Regions from separate parts of the Pseudoalteromonas sp. SG45-3 genome, predicted to be linked through region 1. Evidence: riboswitches for the same ligand, from Rfam matches in the RefSeq annotation. Region 1 holds a riboswitch; the other holds the start of a gene.
The links. Region 1 has a riboswitch for cyclic di-GMP ahead of H5126_RS15165 (chitin-binding protein). Riboswitches for the same ligand answer to the same signal wherever they lie in the genome.
Positions count from the first base shown of each region.

Region 2: it holds a riboswitch for cyclic di-GMP, as region 1 does, so the genes downstream of both, H5126_RS11055 (hypothetical protein) here and H5126_RS15165 (chitin-binding protein) in region 1, are expected to answer to the same signal.

Region 1 is NZ_JACJEN010000014.1:85,699-94,795, forward strand. Features, by position in the region: gene H5126_RS15160 (S9 family peptidase) at 1-1,398, opposite strand, end outside; gene H5126_RS15165 (chitin-binding protein) at 1,536-2,099, opposite strand; cyclic di-GMP riboswitch class I at 2,196-2,283, opposite strand; gene H5126_RS15170 (cytochrome b/b6 domain-containing protein) at 2,372-3,028, opposite strand; gene H5126_RS15175 (AzlC family ABC transporter permease) at 3,136-3,840, shown strand; gene H5126_RS15180 (AzlD domain-containing protein) at 3,837-4,136, shown strand; gene H5126_RS15185 (glutathione peroxidase) at 4,210-4,707, shown strand; gene H5126_RS15190 (PA3496 family putative envelope integrity protein) at 4,826-5,011, opposite strand; gene H5126_RS15195 (YggN family protein) at 5,399-6,193, shown strand; gene H5126_RS15200 (PLP-dependent aminotransferase family protein) at 6,432-7,874, opposite strand; gene H5126_RS15205 (DMT family transporter) at 7,978-8,907, shown strand; gene H5126_RS15210 (diacylglycerol kinase family protein) at 8,945-9,097, opposite strand, start outside.
Region 2 is NZ_JACJEN010000008.1:3,297-12,393, reverse strand. Features, by position in the region: gene H5126_RS11085 (polysaccharide biosynthesis tyrosine autokinase) at 1-1,932, opposite strand, end outside; gene H5126_RS11080 (polysaccharide biosynthesis/export family protein) at 1,955-2,473, opposite strand; gene H5126_RS11075 (outer membrane beta-barrel protein) at 2,473-3,687, opposite strand; gene H5126_RS11070 (undecaprenyl-phosphate glucose phosphotransferase) at 3,671-5,074, opposite strand; gene H5126_RS11065 (3-phosphoshikimate 1-carboxyvinyltransferase) at 5,292-5,636, opposite strand; gene H5126_RS21645 (acyltransferase) at 5,751-6,263, opposite strand; cyclic di-GMP riboswitch class I at 6,865-6,952, shown strand; gene H5126_RS11055 (hypothetical protein) at 7,048-8,172, shown strand; gene H5126_RS11050 (glycosyltransferase family 25 protein) at 8,241-9,014, opposite strand; gene H5126_RS11045 (polysaccharide pyruvyl transferase family protein) at 9,007-9,097, opposite strand, start outside.

The DNA of each region.
Region 1 (9,097 bases):
ATAACCGTATTGAAATAACGGATTTGAGCCATCTTTTTTAAAGCTGTCTTTTCGATAAACAACTGATACGGGTACTTTAACTCCGTCGCGAGCAGTTACCATTAATCGCTCAGACTGATAGTCATCGGCATTAAAACTACCGAGTACTTTTTGCTGTTTAAGTAGTGTTTTTTCGCCGGTTGCTAAATCAACGTCATATAACGAACCTGGTGTTGTTAAGCTTGAGTAATAAATACGCGCAGTGCGAGTGTCTGGCTCTGGGTTCATTGCTATTGCAGCATAATAACAAGGATCGGCAAACTCAAGTGCCATACGATCCCCTTGCCTATTAACAACTACAAATCGAGCTTGCCCTTGTTCGCGTTCACTCAATACTAAAAAGTCATTAAATAACTCGACACCTTCAAGCAGGACATTTTCTCTGTGAGCTGTATGCTCAAACCATTGTGTTTTATCAGCAATCGTTTCGTTTGTTGCCGTCATTAATCTAAAGTTTTTAGCTTGCCAGTTAGTCACAATATAAAATGTGTCACCTAGCTTATCTACGTCAAACTCGTGGCCATCTTCACGCGGCATTAATGCTTTAAATTCGCCAGTGGGATTATTAGCATCAAGCACCCATGTATCGTTGGTCTCTGTCGATGCTAAATCAATAATAATTAAGCTTTCATCGCGGCTTTTACCAAGTCCCATAAAAAAGCTGCTGTCTTGCTCTTCGTAGACCATTACGTCTTGGCTTTGCTCGCTGCCAAGCTCATGCCTAAATACTTGGTATCCTAATAGCGTTTTTAAATCTTTTTTTACATAAAAAGCAGTTTTATTGTCGTTAGCCCAAACAACTTGTCCTTCTGTATTTTCAAGCACATCAGGAAGCATTTCACCGGTCGCTAAGCTTTTAAAGCGAACATTATAAATACGACGACCTTCAGTATCTTCAGAGTAAGCCATAAGCTGCTCGCATGGGCTTAGTGCGACTTCGCCCAGCTCAAAAAACTCAAATCCTTCAGCTAATACATTAACATCGAGTAAAAGCTCTTTATTATCGGCCTTTATGCTCGTACTTCTATAGTGACGCGAGTATTCATCATCACCACGAACTTCTGAGTGATACCAGTATTTCCCGTCTTTAACGGGTACCGAATTATCATCTTTTACAATGCGTGCTTTTAACTCTTCAAAAAGTGTATTTTGTAGTGGCTTCATAGCAGCTAACTGTTCATCGCAGTACGCATTTTCAGCATGTAAATGCGCAAGTACTTGCTCATCCTGGCGATCGTCATCGCGCATCCAATAGTAATTATCGGTACGTATCTTATTATGAGTACTTAATGTATGGGCTTGCTGTTTAGCAATCGGGAAATTAGGTAATAAACTTAAAGAGTAGACAGGACGAGACACAACAAAACCAATTAAAAAAATAATGTGATTTGCAGTTTATCATAAAAATAAAAAAGCCCATCCAATAGTTGGATGGGCTAAAACGGTAAACGCTTCATTACTAAAACCGCTATACCTTTGGGAAGATAATTTAAGCTTTATATTTGCTGCCAAGCCATAGCCCAGCTTCGCCCCACACCAGGTTCGAACATAGACTTATTATCGTCATTCGTGCGGCAAAACTCATTAAATGGCCAAGGCCTGCATTGATATACATGCCCAGTTTTTGGCTGCAATACCTTTGTACCCGCATTATAGTTTTCACAATTTTCAGGGTACACGTAATCATAAGTATCAAGGTTATTAACAACACGCTCATCGCATTTTGCAATACAATGAAAGTCGATGTGTGCTTTACATATGCCACTGCTTTGCAGTGCAAAAATTTCATTATTTCTATAGGCTACAATTAAACCCTGTTCGGTCATTTTACCTGCGCTAACCAGAGGAACATGCACATTAATATGCTCGGCAACTAAACGCGGCCATGCGTGAGGCTCACCTTGCTCAAGCGAGGTGATCTTGTAATCAAATGATAAACTAACCAGCTCTCCTTGCATGTCGTAAAAGGTTACACTCACCACATCACCAATAAATAGTTGGGTATGATGATTTAAGCAACCTATTGTTGACCACTTTCCACAGGCCAACGACGTATGCATAAACACGGCAACACCTTAAGAGTTACAAAATCTTATCCATACACTATGGATACACAAAAAATACACTGAGGGCAAGTGATACATAACAACACGTTATGCAGTAGTCCCGCTACCATAGCTTTTAAAAAGCCTTAGACCGGAAACTTTGCGTCCTAACCTTTCGGCTAGTTTGCCAGCAATGCGGCGATTATAATTCGACCCCGCATAACAATCAAACAAAAGAATGTAACCAAAAACAAAAACCAACCCTTTAAGGTTGGTTTAATGTGTTTTTAACTAAACAAATAAGTTAAAGGCTCTTTCGCCCACGTAAATACCAGCAACACCAATAAAGATATAAATATTAACCACGCAGGCCAAGACGCTTTAGTTACTTTAGCCTCAGAGTCATCCGCTTTTAACTCTTTTGAGCCTGTGATCATCGCCTTAACTAGCGGTTTGCCTTTTATTCTATAAACAATAATAGCTAATACATGCAAGCCAATAGCATAAAGTAAAATGTCAAAATTCAGCTCATGTAGCCAATTGGCAAAATCAATCGTATCGCTAGACAGATATTGAGCAAGCGGCCCGTCAGTTAAAATACCATCACTGCTCATTAAGCCACTTACAAGTTGCGTTATGATCAATATAAAAAACACTATCACCATACAGCTACCGGGTGCTGAATGGCCTAACGATTCGCTTGGTGTTTTTAGCGCCTTTAAAATAGCACGAGGAGAGTGCAGTAACCCACTTAATCTCGCGGTTTTACTACCAATAACACCCCATATTAAACGTGTTACTATAAGTGCTAAAGTAAAAAAACCAGCGACAAAGTGAAGCTCAATCATGCCCTCTTCAATACTAAAATAAAGCACTGCAATACTTACAACCAAAAACCAATGAAAGCATCTAATAAACCCATCCCACACTTTTAACGTCGTCATTGTGCCTATCCTTAAAAAAACAGTATTATTTAATTTGTTAACTACTTTAACATCATAATATTAAGGTATCCTTATGAGCCATTCTACAAGCCGTGAGAGTAAATATCATGCAACCAGTTAAAAAAGCTATTTTAAAAGGCTTTTTAGATATGCTACCACTGTGTTTAGCCGTTGTTCCTTGGGGTATTTTATGCGGCTCTTTAGCGATTCAAAATGGTTTTAGCGCCTTTGAAACCCAAGCAATGTCGTTATTAGTATTTGCAGGCTCTGCACAGCTTGTTGCGATTGAACTTATGGCGGGCAACACACCATTGCTCACAATTTTATTCACAACATTTATTATTAGCTCTCGGCATTTTTTATACGGGTTAGCCGTGCGTCATAAGGTGATTGATCAACCTATGCGTTGGCGCTTACCAGTAAGTTTTGTTTTAACCGACGAGCTGTTTGCGTTTTCTCATCATCGAAGAGCATATAGAACAAAAACACGCTTAATATACGCATTAAGCGCTGGTTTTAGCTTTTATATTGCATGGAATATTTGGACGTTAATTGGCATTGTAGCGGGCACAATGCTGCCCGACCTAACTAATTTAGGGCTCGACTTTGCAATTGCCGCGACGTTTATCGCGTTGGTTATTCCGGGAATCAAAAATTTGGCCTCACTCGTTACGGTAATTGTAGCTGGTGTTAGCGCAACGCTTTTAAAAAGTACAGGATTTGAGTTGTGGCTTGTTTGCTCAGCGCTGCTGGCAATGGCCGCAGGTTACAGCACAGCAAGGCTAACCGCTAAAAAGGAAGCAACGCTATGATGACAACTATTTTACTCATGGCGTGCATTACATTTTTTACGCGTTATTTATTTTTACACCGCGCTTTACCGTTTAAAGTAGGTCCTAAAATGCAGCAATTTTTAAGCTTTAGCGCACCTGCGGTGCTTACAGCAATTTGGGTGCCTATCGTGTTTTTGAATGAAGATGGCATTAACTTAAACTGGCAAAACCCTTATTTAAGCGCAGCAATAGTCGCCATCATTGTTGCCTATAAAACACATAATATTTATTACACAACACTTGCCGGTATGGGGCTATTTTTAATATTAAATTAGAGCACTCTTTGTACTTTATGAAATACTGTACTCAGGTTAAAATACCAATAACAATAATAAAAAAGACGCCAATATGCACAAATTCCATCAATTAAGCGCAACAAGCTTGCAGGGTCAACCTATTAACTTTAGTGATTTTGAAGGTAGGGTTGTGCTTATTGTTAATACCGCAAGTAAATGTGGATTTACCTACCAATACGAGTCGCTTCAAGCTTTGCATAATAAATATGCTAGCCAAGGTTTAGTTATTTTAGGGTTTCCGTGTAATCAATTTGGTCAGCAAGAACCCGGCGACGCTACACAAATAGAGCAAGGGTGTTTAATTAATTTTGGTGTGAGTTTTTTAATGGCGGCCAAAGTAGATGTAAACGGTAAGCATGCTCACCCAGTCTTTCGTTTTTTAAAATCGGCTTTACCTGGTTTTTTAACACGTAAAATAAAGTGGAATTTTACTAAATTTTTAATTGCCGCAGATGGCACGCCAATTAAACGTTATGCACCTTTTACTAAACCAGAAAAGCTAGAACTTACAATTCAAAAAGCTTTGGCACAAACTAAAAATGCGCTTTAAAAAGTAATAAAGAGGCGCAAGGCCTCTTTATTGCCAATACTACTGAAACTTAAACATACGCATAACTGCACATTTAAACTCTCAATATTAATTGGTATTTTATTTATACTAGTGAAATTTAATCGGTGTAATCGCTTAAATCATCTTCGCCTAGATTTTTACGCAAGCGTTTTTGCTCAAGGTAGTCTTCCAACTTCTTTTTAACCTTTTGCTTGTTCTTATCGTGTTGATTACGGCCGAGCATTTCGTACTCGTCTTCAACAAAATCGTCATCTAGCGCATCGTAACTAAATGTCTTACCCACAACCCACTCCATAAAGTGTTTGAGACCAACCAAGGATTTTATTATCGCAATAGTCGGTAAAATTAAAATGTTTAACGTCAAAATGCTGTGCAAATTAACATCAAAATAAAGCCACGTGACTACTGTAAATAGTCTTCATGTCAGTAATGTGAATAAATAGCGCTAAATTTGAATTGAGGAAAGTGAGAGTTTTTTATCGTATCGATAAATAAAATTTATTAATTTTTATTAGTTAGCCAATTTGACTAAAAAATAGTTATTTATTAATTAATTTCATTTACTAAAAAACAAACAAAAACAGTTAAGCATATGTTTTATATTAAAAAATAAAACTGGCATCAAACTTGTTATTAATTAATCGTCATCAACAAAAAGTAGAGAACAAACATGAAAAAATTACTATTAGTTAGCGCATTAATTTGTTCACCAGCCGCTATGGCTCATAACGATAACGATTCTGCAATTTCATTTAGTAATGATGAATGTAACGTCGAATTTAAAAATGATGTGCGCATTAAGCCAAACGAATTGGAAATTTTTACCGCCAACAATAAAACCATGCAGTTTAATACCCATGGTGACTTAACCGTAAATGGCGAACTTGTAGCGCTGAATAGTTCGCAGCGCGACGCGCTAACCAAGTACTCTGATAGCTTACGCACTCAATTACCTGAAGTAGCTAATATAGCGCTTGAGGGTGTTAAAATTGCCGGAGTAGCATTAGAAGAAGTAGGCAATGCATTTAATATTGACGGTCTTGATAATATGTCTGAGCTTATGGATGACATTAAAATCGAAGTAGAAAACACATTTTACCAGCAAGGTACATTTGTGATGGGCCAACAAAGTTTTAATCAATTTGGCGAAAACTTTGAACAACAATTTGAGCAGCAGATAGAAACAGCGGTTGAATCAGCAGTAATGCAATCAATGGGCAGTATTTTAGTTGCTTTAGGTTCTGAGTTACTTGGTTCAGGCGGTGATATGGATGCCTTTGAACAACGTATGGAAAATATGGGTGCACAAATAGAAGAAAAAGTAGAGCTACATGCAAGCGCACTTGAAGAACGTGCCAACTCTTTATGTGGAAACTTTGCTGATATTGCAAAACAAGAAGAGCAATTAGTAATGCAAGTGCCTGAGCTTGAAGGTTACCAGTTATTTAGCTTTAAACAAAATTAGTACAGCAAACGTTATTTAACATCCCTTTGGCAGCACTTAAGTTTACTTAAATGCTGCTTTTTTGTGTTTCGCAAACTTATACCAACCTGTATAAATCTTTGAGCAATTTAACGAATTAAATTGCACTATAACGTCGTTAAAAATTTTTTATTTAGAACAACTCGATACAAAAACTTTTGCCTAGTTCTAGCGTAATTTTCTTAACGTTAAATAGACCCCATATATAAGCAGATTGGTATTACTTTTTAGCTAATAAAGTAAGCTTACCCAATGTAACTATTGCTTGCTCAATTTGCGCGTTCCATTGCACACCATAACTTAATCTTACGCAGCTTTTATATTTATTAGAGGCCGAAAAAACAAGCCCAGGGGTAATACTAATACCAACCTCAAGCGCAAGTAAAAACAATGTTTGGCTATCGTACTCGCCTCCTAAATCTAGCCACATAACGCAGCCTCCTTTTGGATCGCTTATACGTGTGTTTTTTGGCATAGCTTGTTGTAAGCACCATCGCATACGCTCTTTATTATCGCGCAAGCGTTGCCTAAGTACTTTTAAATTTCGGTCGTACTCACCACTGGCAATAAACTCAGATAACGTCCATTGGTTTATTAACGAAGCAGAGCAACTTAGTGCTCTTTTATATCGCCTTGCTTGCGTTGCAAATTTACCCGCAACTAACCAACCTACACGATAGCTCGGCGCTGCCGTTTTAGAAAAAGATGAGCAACTAATCACTAATCCTTTTTTAGAGTACGCTAAAGCAGGTGTGCCTCGTTTTGCCGTAAAATATAAATCGCCATATACGTCATCTTCAATAAGCACTACGTCATGACTTTCAAGTAGCTCCACCAGCTGCTGTCTGTTTGTATCAGGCATAAAGCTGCCCACAGGGTTACTAATTGCAGTCGAGAATAAACACGCTTTTATATCATGCTCATTTAAAGCGCGTTCCAAATCACTTAACCAAATACCATTATCTGGGCACAGTGGTATTTCGAGCGCTTTAAGCCCTAGGCTTTCTATTAACTCGATAATCCCGTGATAGCAAGGCGTCTCAATGGCAACTACATCGCCTGGCTTTGTCACACACTTAAGTGCAATAGCCATGGCTTCTTGCGCACCATTGGTGATCACAAGCTCGTCCATATTTATGCCAATACCAAAATCTAAATAGCGATGCACCAATTGCTTTTTCAGCGGTACAAACCCATCTGTTGGTCCATAGTTAATAGCTTTACTGCCCGCAATTGTCATTACACGGCGCATGTTTCTGGCGAGTGCTTTATCGGTGGGTGCAGCAGCAATTGGATTAGCGATACCAAAAGGAACTACATTAGCTTGATGAATCGCACTGTATACCTGCTCTATTAAGGCTTGTTTATTTACCACAACAGGTTCGCGACTTAATTTAACTCGCTTAGGTAAATTATGCGCCATGCTAACGACTTTTAAAAAATACCCTGATTTTTCACGTGCCTCTACTAACCCCTGATCTTCAAGTGTTTGATAAGCTTGCTTCACTGTCGGAATACTAATGTTTAAGTTATCTGCCATTTTACGCAGTGATGGAAGTTTTTCGCCAGGAAGTAAAACCTGCTGGGAGCTCATATCTCTGATCAACTGAATAACTTGCTGATATAGAAACTCATGCCCCTGGCTATTTTTTTGTCTTATCATCACGCATCCAAATCTGTATAGGTTACATTTTTACTTTTCTGTATATGGTAAGTATACAGACAGGTCTTAAAATAGCCATTCAATCGGGCTTTGGAGAGTAACCATGAAAAGTGCAGCGCTATACATTACAACCGTTTTAATTTGGGGTTCTACTTGGTTAGCCATCGAATTTCAGCTAGGTGATATTGCGGTAGAGCTATCGTTATTTTATCGCTTTGCTATTGCAGCACTTTTAATGTGGTTATATGTAGCGTACAAAAAACCGGATATGCGCTTTTCATTAATCGATCATGGCTTTTTTGCTTTGTTGGCTATTTGTAATTTTGCCTTAAATTACTTAATGCTTTACTGGGCACAAAATTACTTAACCTCCGCTATGACCTCTATCGCCTTTTCACTATTGCTGGTTATGAACATAGTTAACACTCGACTATTTTTTGGTAAACCTATCTCAAAACGAATTTATACCGGTGCCGCACTCGCTGTATTAGGTATTACGTGTCTGTTTTGGCCACAGTTACAGCAGTTCGACTTAAGTAACGGTGCATTGGTCGGGTTACTACTTGCCCTTGGTGGCACCTTTGTGGCTTCATTGGGCAACATGGTAAGCGTTCGTAATTCTCGTAAGCAAATTGGCGTATTGCAGGGCAATGCATGGGGCATGTTATATAGTGCTATAGGCTTAGCTTTATATGTATTAATGAACGATGTGCAATTTAGTTTAAACGCCCCAACTAGCTACTGGTTATCATTACTTTATTTATCAATATTTGGCACAGTAATCGCTTTTGGTTGTTACTTTGCACTACTAAAAAATATAGGCCCTGAAAAAGCCAGCTACGTTATTGTTTTATTCCCATTAGTGGCAGTAACACTGAGTAGCTTTTTTGAAGGCTTTGAATGGCACGCAAATACCTTTGCAGGGTTTAGCTTAGTGCTATTAGGTAACGCCATTGTGCTTACCCCAACAAAACGAATTAACGCCTTTTTAGCTAATAGAGCAATAGCTAAAAGTGGCTCCGTCCCCAGTTAGACGCGTTATTAACGCAACTAACGCAAAAGCGCCTACTTTACTGTAGGCGCTTTTTTATTGGCATATGAAAAAGTAAGGCCTGTCCATGCACACTAACAACTGCAGGAGTTTTACCTATCAGCTCACCATCTGCTTCAATCAATAGCCCTTCAGTATTTATGGAAGCTGTATTTAAGCGACTATAGGTAAG
Region 2 (9,097 bases), on a different contig from region 1:
TTCAGATTTCAAACCCTCAATTACTTGATTAAAGCGCACGTTAGATAAAAGCTCTAACGGATTACTAGGAATTTGGCCACTGGGCATGATTGCTACACCTGACTGCACATCAACATGTACACATTCACTTAACTGCTCCGTGCCTACGATTAAATTACTTAACCCTGGGTGAAATACAGGAATATCAAAGCGCTTTGCAATACTTGGTTTTCGTAAATCTGCATCAACTAATAATACTTTACCCATTTGTGCAAGCGACATAGCTAAGTTAGCAGAGGTCGTTGTTTTACCCTCACCCGGAGAGCTTGATGTAACTGCAATTACTTTATGATTACGATCTAACTGAGTTAATAACAAGCTTGTTCTGAACGTACGTACTGATTCAGCAAAACGCCTATAATTATCATCAAGATAGGCGTGAATCGGAAAAACACTATTTTTAGGTATTTTTACATGTGGTAAAAGCCCAAGCATACGCTGCGCTAACTTACTTTCAACATCGTTTTTAGTTTTAACTGTATCGTTAAGCGCATCAAATATAAAGCTCATAACTACTGCAAAACCAAAGCTAGCGATAAAAGCTAAAATAATAATAAGCTTTTTATTTGGTTTTGCTGGTTTGTTTGGTGCATAGGCACGATCAGTAAAACGTGCAGCAGCAGAGGTAAAATCGCTTGTTACTTCTGTTTCTTTAGAGCGAGATAAAAACGTATTAAATATATTGCGATTAGTCTCAACTTCGCGTTTTAGTTGGTTATATTGTGTTTCTTTTCGGGTAATATCTTGGTACTCAGCACGTATTTTAACTAAATCGCGTTCAAGCGCACTAACTGTACGGGTAATACGGTTTAGCTCTTTTTCAATACCGGTAATAAGGCCCTTAATTTGCTTATTTAAATTATTTTTTACCGTTGCAAGCTCAGCTTGAGCGGAGATCATGCGAGGGTGTTTAGGGCCATAAACCTCACCTAAGTCACTTAATTTACGCTCAACTAGTATCACCTCACGCTTAACATCCTGTATTACTTTATGCGAAGTAATTTCCGGCATACTGCCTAAAAGCTCTAAGTTATTATTTCCATACTCACTTATTACACGATTAATACTTTCAAGATTGTTTTTTTCATTACGTGCAACAATTAACTGCTGGGATATTTGCTCAAGCTCTTGTGTAGCAAGCCCTGCTATACCTTCAATATCAACTAATTTTTGCTGTTCTCGGTAAGCTTGTAAGCGCACTTCTGAGTCATCAAGCTGAATTCGCAATTGCGATAAGCGTGTATTTAACCAACTAGAAGCTTGTTGAGTAATCCCCATTTTTGCACGCATTTGGCTATCTATATAAACTTCACCAACGGTGTTAGCTACAAGCGCTGCTAATTTAGGATCGCTTGACTCGAAACTTACTTGCACTAGTTGAGTATTTCGAATAGGTGAGACTGAAAGGCGCAATTTAAATGCAGCTAGTAAGCCTAGCATTTCACGTTCAGCTTGTTCTTCAGGAGAATATACAGTTTCGTCTTTTTTATTTAAGAAAGGGAATTGGTCTTTTATCGCTATTTTAAGCCCACTTAACACAGACGGTTTAGCAATAAAATCTATATGATCTTTTAAATTAAGTTTGGTAATTACTTCGCGTGCAATACTGTCAGATTTAATCACCTCAAACTGAGTAAGGTAATACTCCTTTTTAGTAGAGTCTAACCCGTATATTTCTTGAAAGCTTACAGCCTTAGTTTGCTCTGCTTCTATCAGTAAAGTTGCGGTAGCTACATATTTAGATACCAACGTTAAAGCAACCATAATAGTTAGTAAAGTAATAACTGTTGCAAAACCCAGGATACGCCATTTGGATCGTTTAATCACATTAAGGTATGCACCTAAATCGATAATTTCATTATTATCAGTTAAAGTTTCATTTATTTGATTCATTAATTACTGCCTTGTAAACTGCTTAAAACAAGCGTTGTTCTATTTTTATGGTATCGCCCGCTGCAATTTGGCTATTTAAATTACCTTTTTGTTGCTGCCGTTTGGTTTGTTCTTTAAATATGTATATTTTGTCGATCGAGGCTCGCTCAGTTAATCCACCGGCTAGTGCAATAGCTTGATTAACTGTCATCGCGGGTTGGTAAGGGTAAGCACCTGGAGTTTTTACCTCTCCATGTATATAAAACGGCCTGTATTCTACCACCTGCACATAAATATTTGGATTCACCAAATAATCAGGTTTTAAACCTTCTGTAATAACTTGCTCAACCTCAGAGGTATTTAAGCCTGCAAGTTTCACTTTACCTAAAAACGGGTAATTAACTTCCCCACTATTACCTAAAAGTGCAGTTACTTCTAAATCAGGTTGACCAAATACCTTTATTTCAACCTTATCGCCAGCACCTAAAATATAACTTTGTGCTGTTTGTGCAAAACAAACGCTGCTTAAAACTAGCAGCGTTAAACTAAAAATAAACTTCATTAATTAGCCTTTAAAGCGAATGTAAAATTAACACCTACAATAACGCGGTCAAACTCTATTGCGCTTTGAGTAGAATCTTTATCAATAAAGTCTACATAGGTAGATACCATACCAAACTTACTTGCAACGTAATTTAAACCTAAACGCGCACTTTTGGTTTTATCTTTACGACCAACATCTCCAGTGTATTGCTCATCAATATAATCAATACCAGCAAGTGAGCTTAAATAGTCGCTCCATTTATGAGTCCAATTAACACCATAAGAACTTTCCTTAATGTAATCGCCTTGAACTAATGGGTCTTTAGCTGAGCGGCTAGTTATGAATTGTACTGTAGAATAACTAAGAGGTTGCCAGTTTACACCGGCTTTCCAGCTTAAACCGCTAAAGCTTTCACGCTCATTAGCGCTAAAATCTTTATTTTGATAACCTAACTTAAACGAGCCAGATGTAACCGCGGTTGCTTCCCACTCCATACCTATTAATATTTTCACGTCGTCACTATCACGTGAAATACCGTTAGCTTGTATAAAATCGTAACGGTAGTTTTCTTGCTTAACCTCTAAAAAAGTACGGGTAGATGCTTGAGTATTATAGTAACCAGTCACACCAATTAACGATTTATCGTAATCACGGTATTGCGATATTTCTCTAAAATTTTGATACTTTTTATTAAAAAAACCGGCATTAAAAGCGACTTGGGCTTTTGAGCTTTGTGCACCGTATTCGTAGTGCAATAAAACGTTTTGTTGCTGATACTTAACAAGCTCGTTTACTGCATCGCCCAAGCCTTCAGTTAAACCACTACCACGCGGCTCGTAAAGCCAATCGGCGTGACCGTTAATATCTAAACGATGTTGGCTGGTAAATTCTTTATGCGCACCAGCACCAATATTTACTTGAGTGAAATTGTCAGCGGTATCTTTATTATGTAACGAGCTACTTGAACGCAAATCAAGATTATAGCTGTCTGGGCCATCTTCAATCGCCGCTTTTATATTAGGAGTAATAGTCCAGATTAATCGCGACTCTTCGTTTTCTGGTGTGCTAAAAAAGTTGTTGTTACTACTAATACCTGTTTGTAAAGTAGGTGTAATTTCAGCACCGTCTTTAGTGATAACACTACCAGGCTTTAAGTTAGCTGCTACAGGTGTAGCCACAACCACAGTTAAAAAAGCACTTAATGAAACTAGTTTTTTAGTATGCATTTGCATTTTTAAATCCCTTAAAAATTGTTATAAAAATAATTTTAACATCAAACCATAAAGACCAGTGTTTAATATAATGTAAATCAAATTCCACACGCTTTTCCATTTTGTCAAGAGTGTCGGTTTCTCCGCGCCAGCCATTAATTTGAGCCCAACCTGTGATGCCAGGCTTAGCTTTATGCCGTAACATGTAAAATTCTACCTTTTTACGGTATTCCTCATTATGGGCAACAGCATGGGGCCGAGGCCCTACAATCGACATATCACCTTTTAAAACATTTATAAATTGCGGTAATTCGTCAAGGCTTGTTCGGCGTAAAAAGCCACCTAACGGTGTTATACGTACATCATTTTTAGTGGCTTGTGTTACAACTGAACTATTTTCGATAACACTCATTGAGCGGAATTTCCATACTTTAATTTTACGCCCATCTAATCCGTACCTGTCTTGTTTAAATATTACAGGCCCTTTAGAAGTAAATTTAACAGCAAATGCAATGGCAATTAAAATAGGAGATATCAGCATTAAAATAATAGAGGCAACAATTATATCTTCAGTGCGCTTAATAAACTCACGAGCACCTATAAATGGGGACTCAAATACACTTAACGTGTCAACATCACCCACATGCTCTATGCGCGCATGTATTAAATTCGATATTAAAAAGTCAGGGATAATATGTACATCAACCGTGGTGTCACCTAATTGGCGTAAAATATCAGCTATACGTTTATCAGCTTTCATAGGTAAAGCAATATACAAGACGCTAATTTCACCATTACGAGCCGCATCAACCGCATTTTGTATTCGCCCTGCCACATCGTGCTTAGTAGAATTTTCAAAAAGGCGCTCTGGCTGTCTATCGTCAAAAAAACCTAAAAATTTAAAACCAAGTTCATCATTTTTAGTTATTTCATTGTATAAATTGACTGCTGATTCTGTAGCTCCAACTATTGCAACATTCCGTAAATTTAAACCTAGCTTTCTTCTATTTCTTTTAAATAAATATACACTTAAGCGCCAAGTATACAAAAAAACAATACTAAGTAAAAACCATAAACCCAAACCAATTCGAGAGAGTGACTCTGTAAATTTAAAAGTAAAAGATATAAGGAGTAAAACAGAAAAGGCAACAAATAAAGCTCCCCAAGCACAAAGTACCATGGTCCTAAATTTACCTGCTCGCCATGAACGATAAGCTGAGAATATTTCAGCGCAATATAAAAAACTCAAAGCAACGGTTAAAACCGAAACCATATAAATAGGTGTGAGTTCAAAGTTATAAAATAAAGCAGAACATTGAAAGGCTAAAAATAATGCAAAAATATCGAACAAACGATAAAAGTTCGCATCAGACGAACCATTGGGCTTAAACGTCCTTGAAGATGTCATACTATCGTATCCCTATAGATATCTTAAAAAGTGAATCAGCTCCACAAAACTGTGCAACAAATATTACAGCATCATACTAAAGTATTCAATATTGTAAGTGCGATATAAAGAGTAATATAAGGATAATACTATGTAAAAAATATAACTTGCTATTAAATGCGCATGAAAAAACAAATATAAACATACATAAACATACATAAACACAGTATTTGCTATTTTATTCCCCCTTAAACCAAGACCATACCCCAAAAGAATAACTATTAAATATATCGATACCTAGCGCAGATTTTATCAAATATATAACTACTAGAAAAACTGTAATTACAAATAAACTAAATATAGATATTGTAATAACTTGTGATAATGCAGCTATTTTTTGTTCTTGCTCGCTAAGTTCCCGCCTATTTCTACCTGCTAATAAAACAAAATAATACCTATATTTAAAAAATCTAATTACACCTCTGCTATCTATTGCATGTTTGCCCCACTGCCTTGCACCAATAGCAACTTTTAGATGAACCAACTGATCGTCAGAAAAGCTGGATTGCACATGTTCTGGCATCCGCTCTAACAAATTTACAATCGCAGGATCTTTTTTTATATCAGCCAAAAATCACCATAAACTACCCTTTTAGTGCCAAAACAGAGGCTATAAGTTCTTTTTAAAAAATATTCATCATTTATAAAAACGCTGCAAGTATCCTTTTTTTCCACTTAGATTTTTAGTATTTAAATTGCTAGCTAAAGACGAATTTTTATAATCCGAGAACGACTTTATAAATTTAGCTGGTACACCGGCATAAACTCCATTAGATTCTAAATTTTTAGTTACAACTGATCCGGCACCAATAACAACATTATCGCCAACATTTACACCTGGCATAATTATACATTGGCTGCCAATAAAAACGTTATTACCGATACAAATTGGTTTTACAACATCTATTGTTGGAAATTCATCTCTAAGCACCCATACTCCACCATCATGATTAACAAAATAGCTAGATGTTATGCTGACGTGGTCACCTATTTTAATGAGATATGGCTCTGACCCAAAGTCAATATTGCCAATAAATCTGCAATCAGTCCCTACTTGCCCACCTAGCTTCCTTAAAAGAGCAACTTTCCCGAACAAGGTAGAATAAATTATATTTCTTATTTTTTGATAAAGTTTAATTAGTTTTCTCATTACTAAACAGTCTCATTGGTTTTATCTAATAATTACAACTCTGGTTACTTATGAAATATAAAGTAGCTTATATAAGCGTGCATAAATAAGTTACAAACCACATTCAGATTTACAAAATAATAAGTTGCTGGTTGTTAAATTTTAACAGAATTATGGATAAACTTAGGTGTATATAGACAAAAAGAAAAGAAATGGAGGGCAAAGAATATTTTTAAGTAATTACTTTCACTAAAATATAAAAAAAACATATCCACTCCTTGAAATAGTAAACCAAATTCCCATTGCATAATAATATAACAACGCCCCCCTACATACAATCTTTGCCATTTAAAATTTACAAATTTCATTGTCATTCTTTCAGATGATTCTATAACTAATAATAGATAACTTTGGGAAGCTATAAATCTAAGGCATATAATATTACAAATAAGAAAGCTTAATTACAAACCTGTTTACCCTCCTAATTTTACTTTAAAGAGTATTAAATACAATTGCATATCCGATATATTTGGTAAAAATAGTGTTATAAAAACATTTTCAACCTCAACCTGTTCAAAATTTAAGCTTTACTTTTTTATAAAAACAGTTATATTAACCTCGAAAGTGATAATGGCAAACTTGGTGAAAATCAAGGACGCAAAGCTTCCGGCCTAATGTAATATATTTACTATGGTAGCGGGGCTACCGCATAGATATTAGTTATGATTCAATAGCTATTCCTACGTTTACCTATTCATTTATCAACTCCATTAAATTTGAATACTAACGTTACAAGGTAATAGTTATGAAAAAAATATTTATTCTCCCGATCCTCTCTTTATTTGTCACAAACCTTCAAGCCGAAACAGCATATATTAGCTCTGATGGCTCTGGGAGTGGTTACTCAGAAAGTAACCCAGCTTCTATATTTCGGCTAAATACCTTATTAAATGATACTTCAATTGATGTTATAGAATTACAAGCAGGTACTTATAAGCAAGATGATGCTCTATTTATTAATACAGGGAACCACCCTGTAGAAGTTATTGGTACTGAACGAGTTGTCTTTACTAGCGATTTTAACTATTACTCCGGTGGTAATTCCGGCTTTGTAATAGCTAGAAGTAATCTTACATTTAAAAATATAGCTTTTTTAAATACTCGACATTGTTTCCGCTTCAAAAATAACGAAGTTTCCAACATAGTTATAGATGATATCTCTGCAAATAATACAATGAGCTGTATTGAAATTGATTATAATGCAACAGAAAGTATTTCTAATATCTCTATAAATAAACTAAAAAGTTTAGGCTATTATAAGGCGGGCATCCGAATTAATGGACAAAATACAAAAAACATAAATATTACTAATTCAATTATCGATGGTTTAGCTATGTCTAGTGATCTAGAAAGATCTTGCTATATCACAGGTGTAAGTATTAGCGGACCAGTTAGTGATATATTAATCGATAACTTGTCAATCAGTAATAATATAGGACGAATTGAAAATTGTGGTAGCTATCAACAAGGTGACGGTATCATGATAAATGCTGATGCTAAGGATATACTTATAAAAAACACAATAATATCTAATAGTAAAGATGCAGATCTAGATATTAAAGGTCAGAATGTTACATTAGAACGAATAACATCAAGTGGTGGAAAAGAGGCGCGGTATAATCTTAAATTATGGAATAATGAATTTACTTGCACTGAATGTTATATCAATCCTGCAAACGAGTCTGCAATTCAAGCAATAAACGCTCAGGTTAAAATGGTAAATTCAACAATTAAAGTTGATGAAACCAGTAGGTTGTGTGACATGAGAAATTATTCTATAGATAACGCAAGTGTTGACTTCTATAGTTCAAAGTTTTCTTATTATGGTAATTTATCTTTTAAACCTAGCCAACTTTCTAGTTGCGAATAAATTTTAGATTTATTATAGCCGTTCTATCAAGATGATAGGACGGCTACTCGTAGGCAACAAAAATTAATTTAAAATTTCAAGCGCTTTGGAAGTTTTTTTAACCAAAATAAGATTTTTATCTTCTTCAAACGATTTTTAATAGTTTTAAAAAAATTTTTTTTATTATCCAAGATGTTGTCTCTGTCACTACTAATACAACTCATTGCTTTATACTTCTCATTGAGAGAAACCACTCGTGGAACAATACCATAAGTATTCAGATATAAAGATGCACCTGTATAATGATCTATAGGTTTATATATATTAGATAAGATTTCTACTAATTTTTTAGCACCCTGGATATTAATCATATACCCATGTGTTCCAAAAGCTAGTTCTGTTAATTTAACAGCTTTGAGATTTTTACTAACTTTATGTTTCCCCCAAAAACTAGAATAAGTTAACCTTTCAGAAGCTGTTTCCGAGTAATAACCTAAAAGCATTAGCTCCCATTTATCTGGAAAATTATCCACTTGGTTAACCAAAGTCTTAAAGCTCTCTGATAGTTCTACATCATCTTCCAATACAATTGCAATCTGAATGTTTTTTTCAATCATACTTTTATAAATATTTAAATGACTCAGTGCACAGCCTAATTCTGGTAAAGTAAGTTTTCTGCCAAAATCAGATATACCTTTAACATCATCATAATGGTGCGTAATCTCTTCTCGACTAAGGTTTTTACCTAAAACAGCATCAGTAAAAGTTAAATCTAAGTTTCTTTTTTTAGCTAAAGCTACCATATGTTGTCGTTTTTCAACATCGCGCTCTAAGTTAACTACGAAAATTGGTAGACTACTCACTCGGGCTTACCTCTATATAAGGATACTCAAATAACCATGCCTTATAATAATTTGTATTTTTTCCGTATGAGTTATCTTTTAAA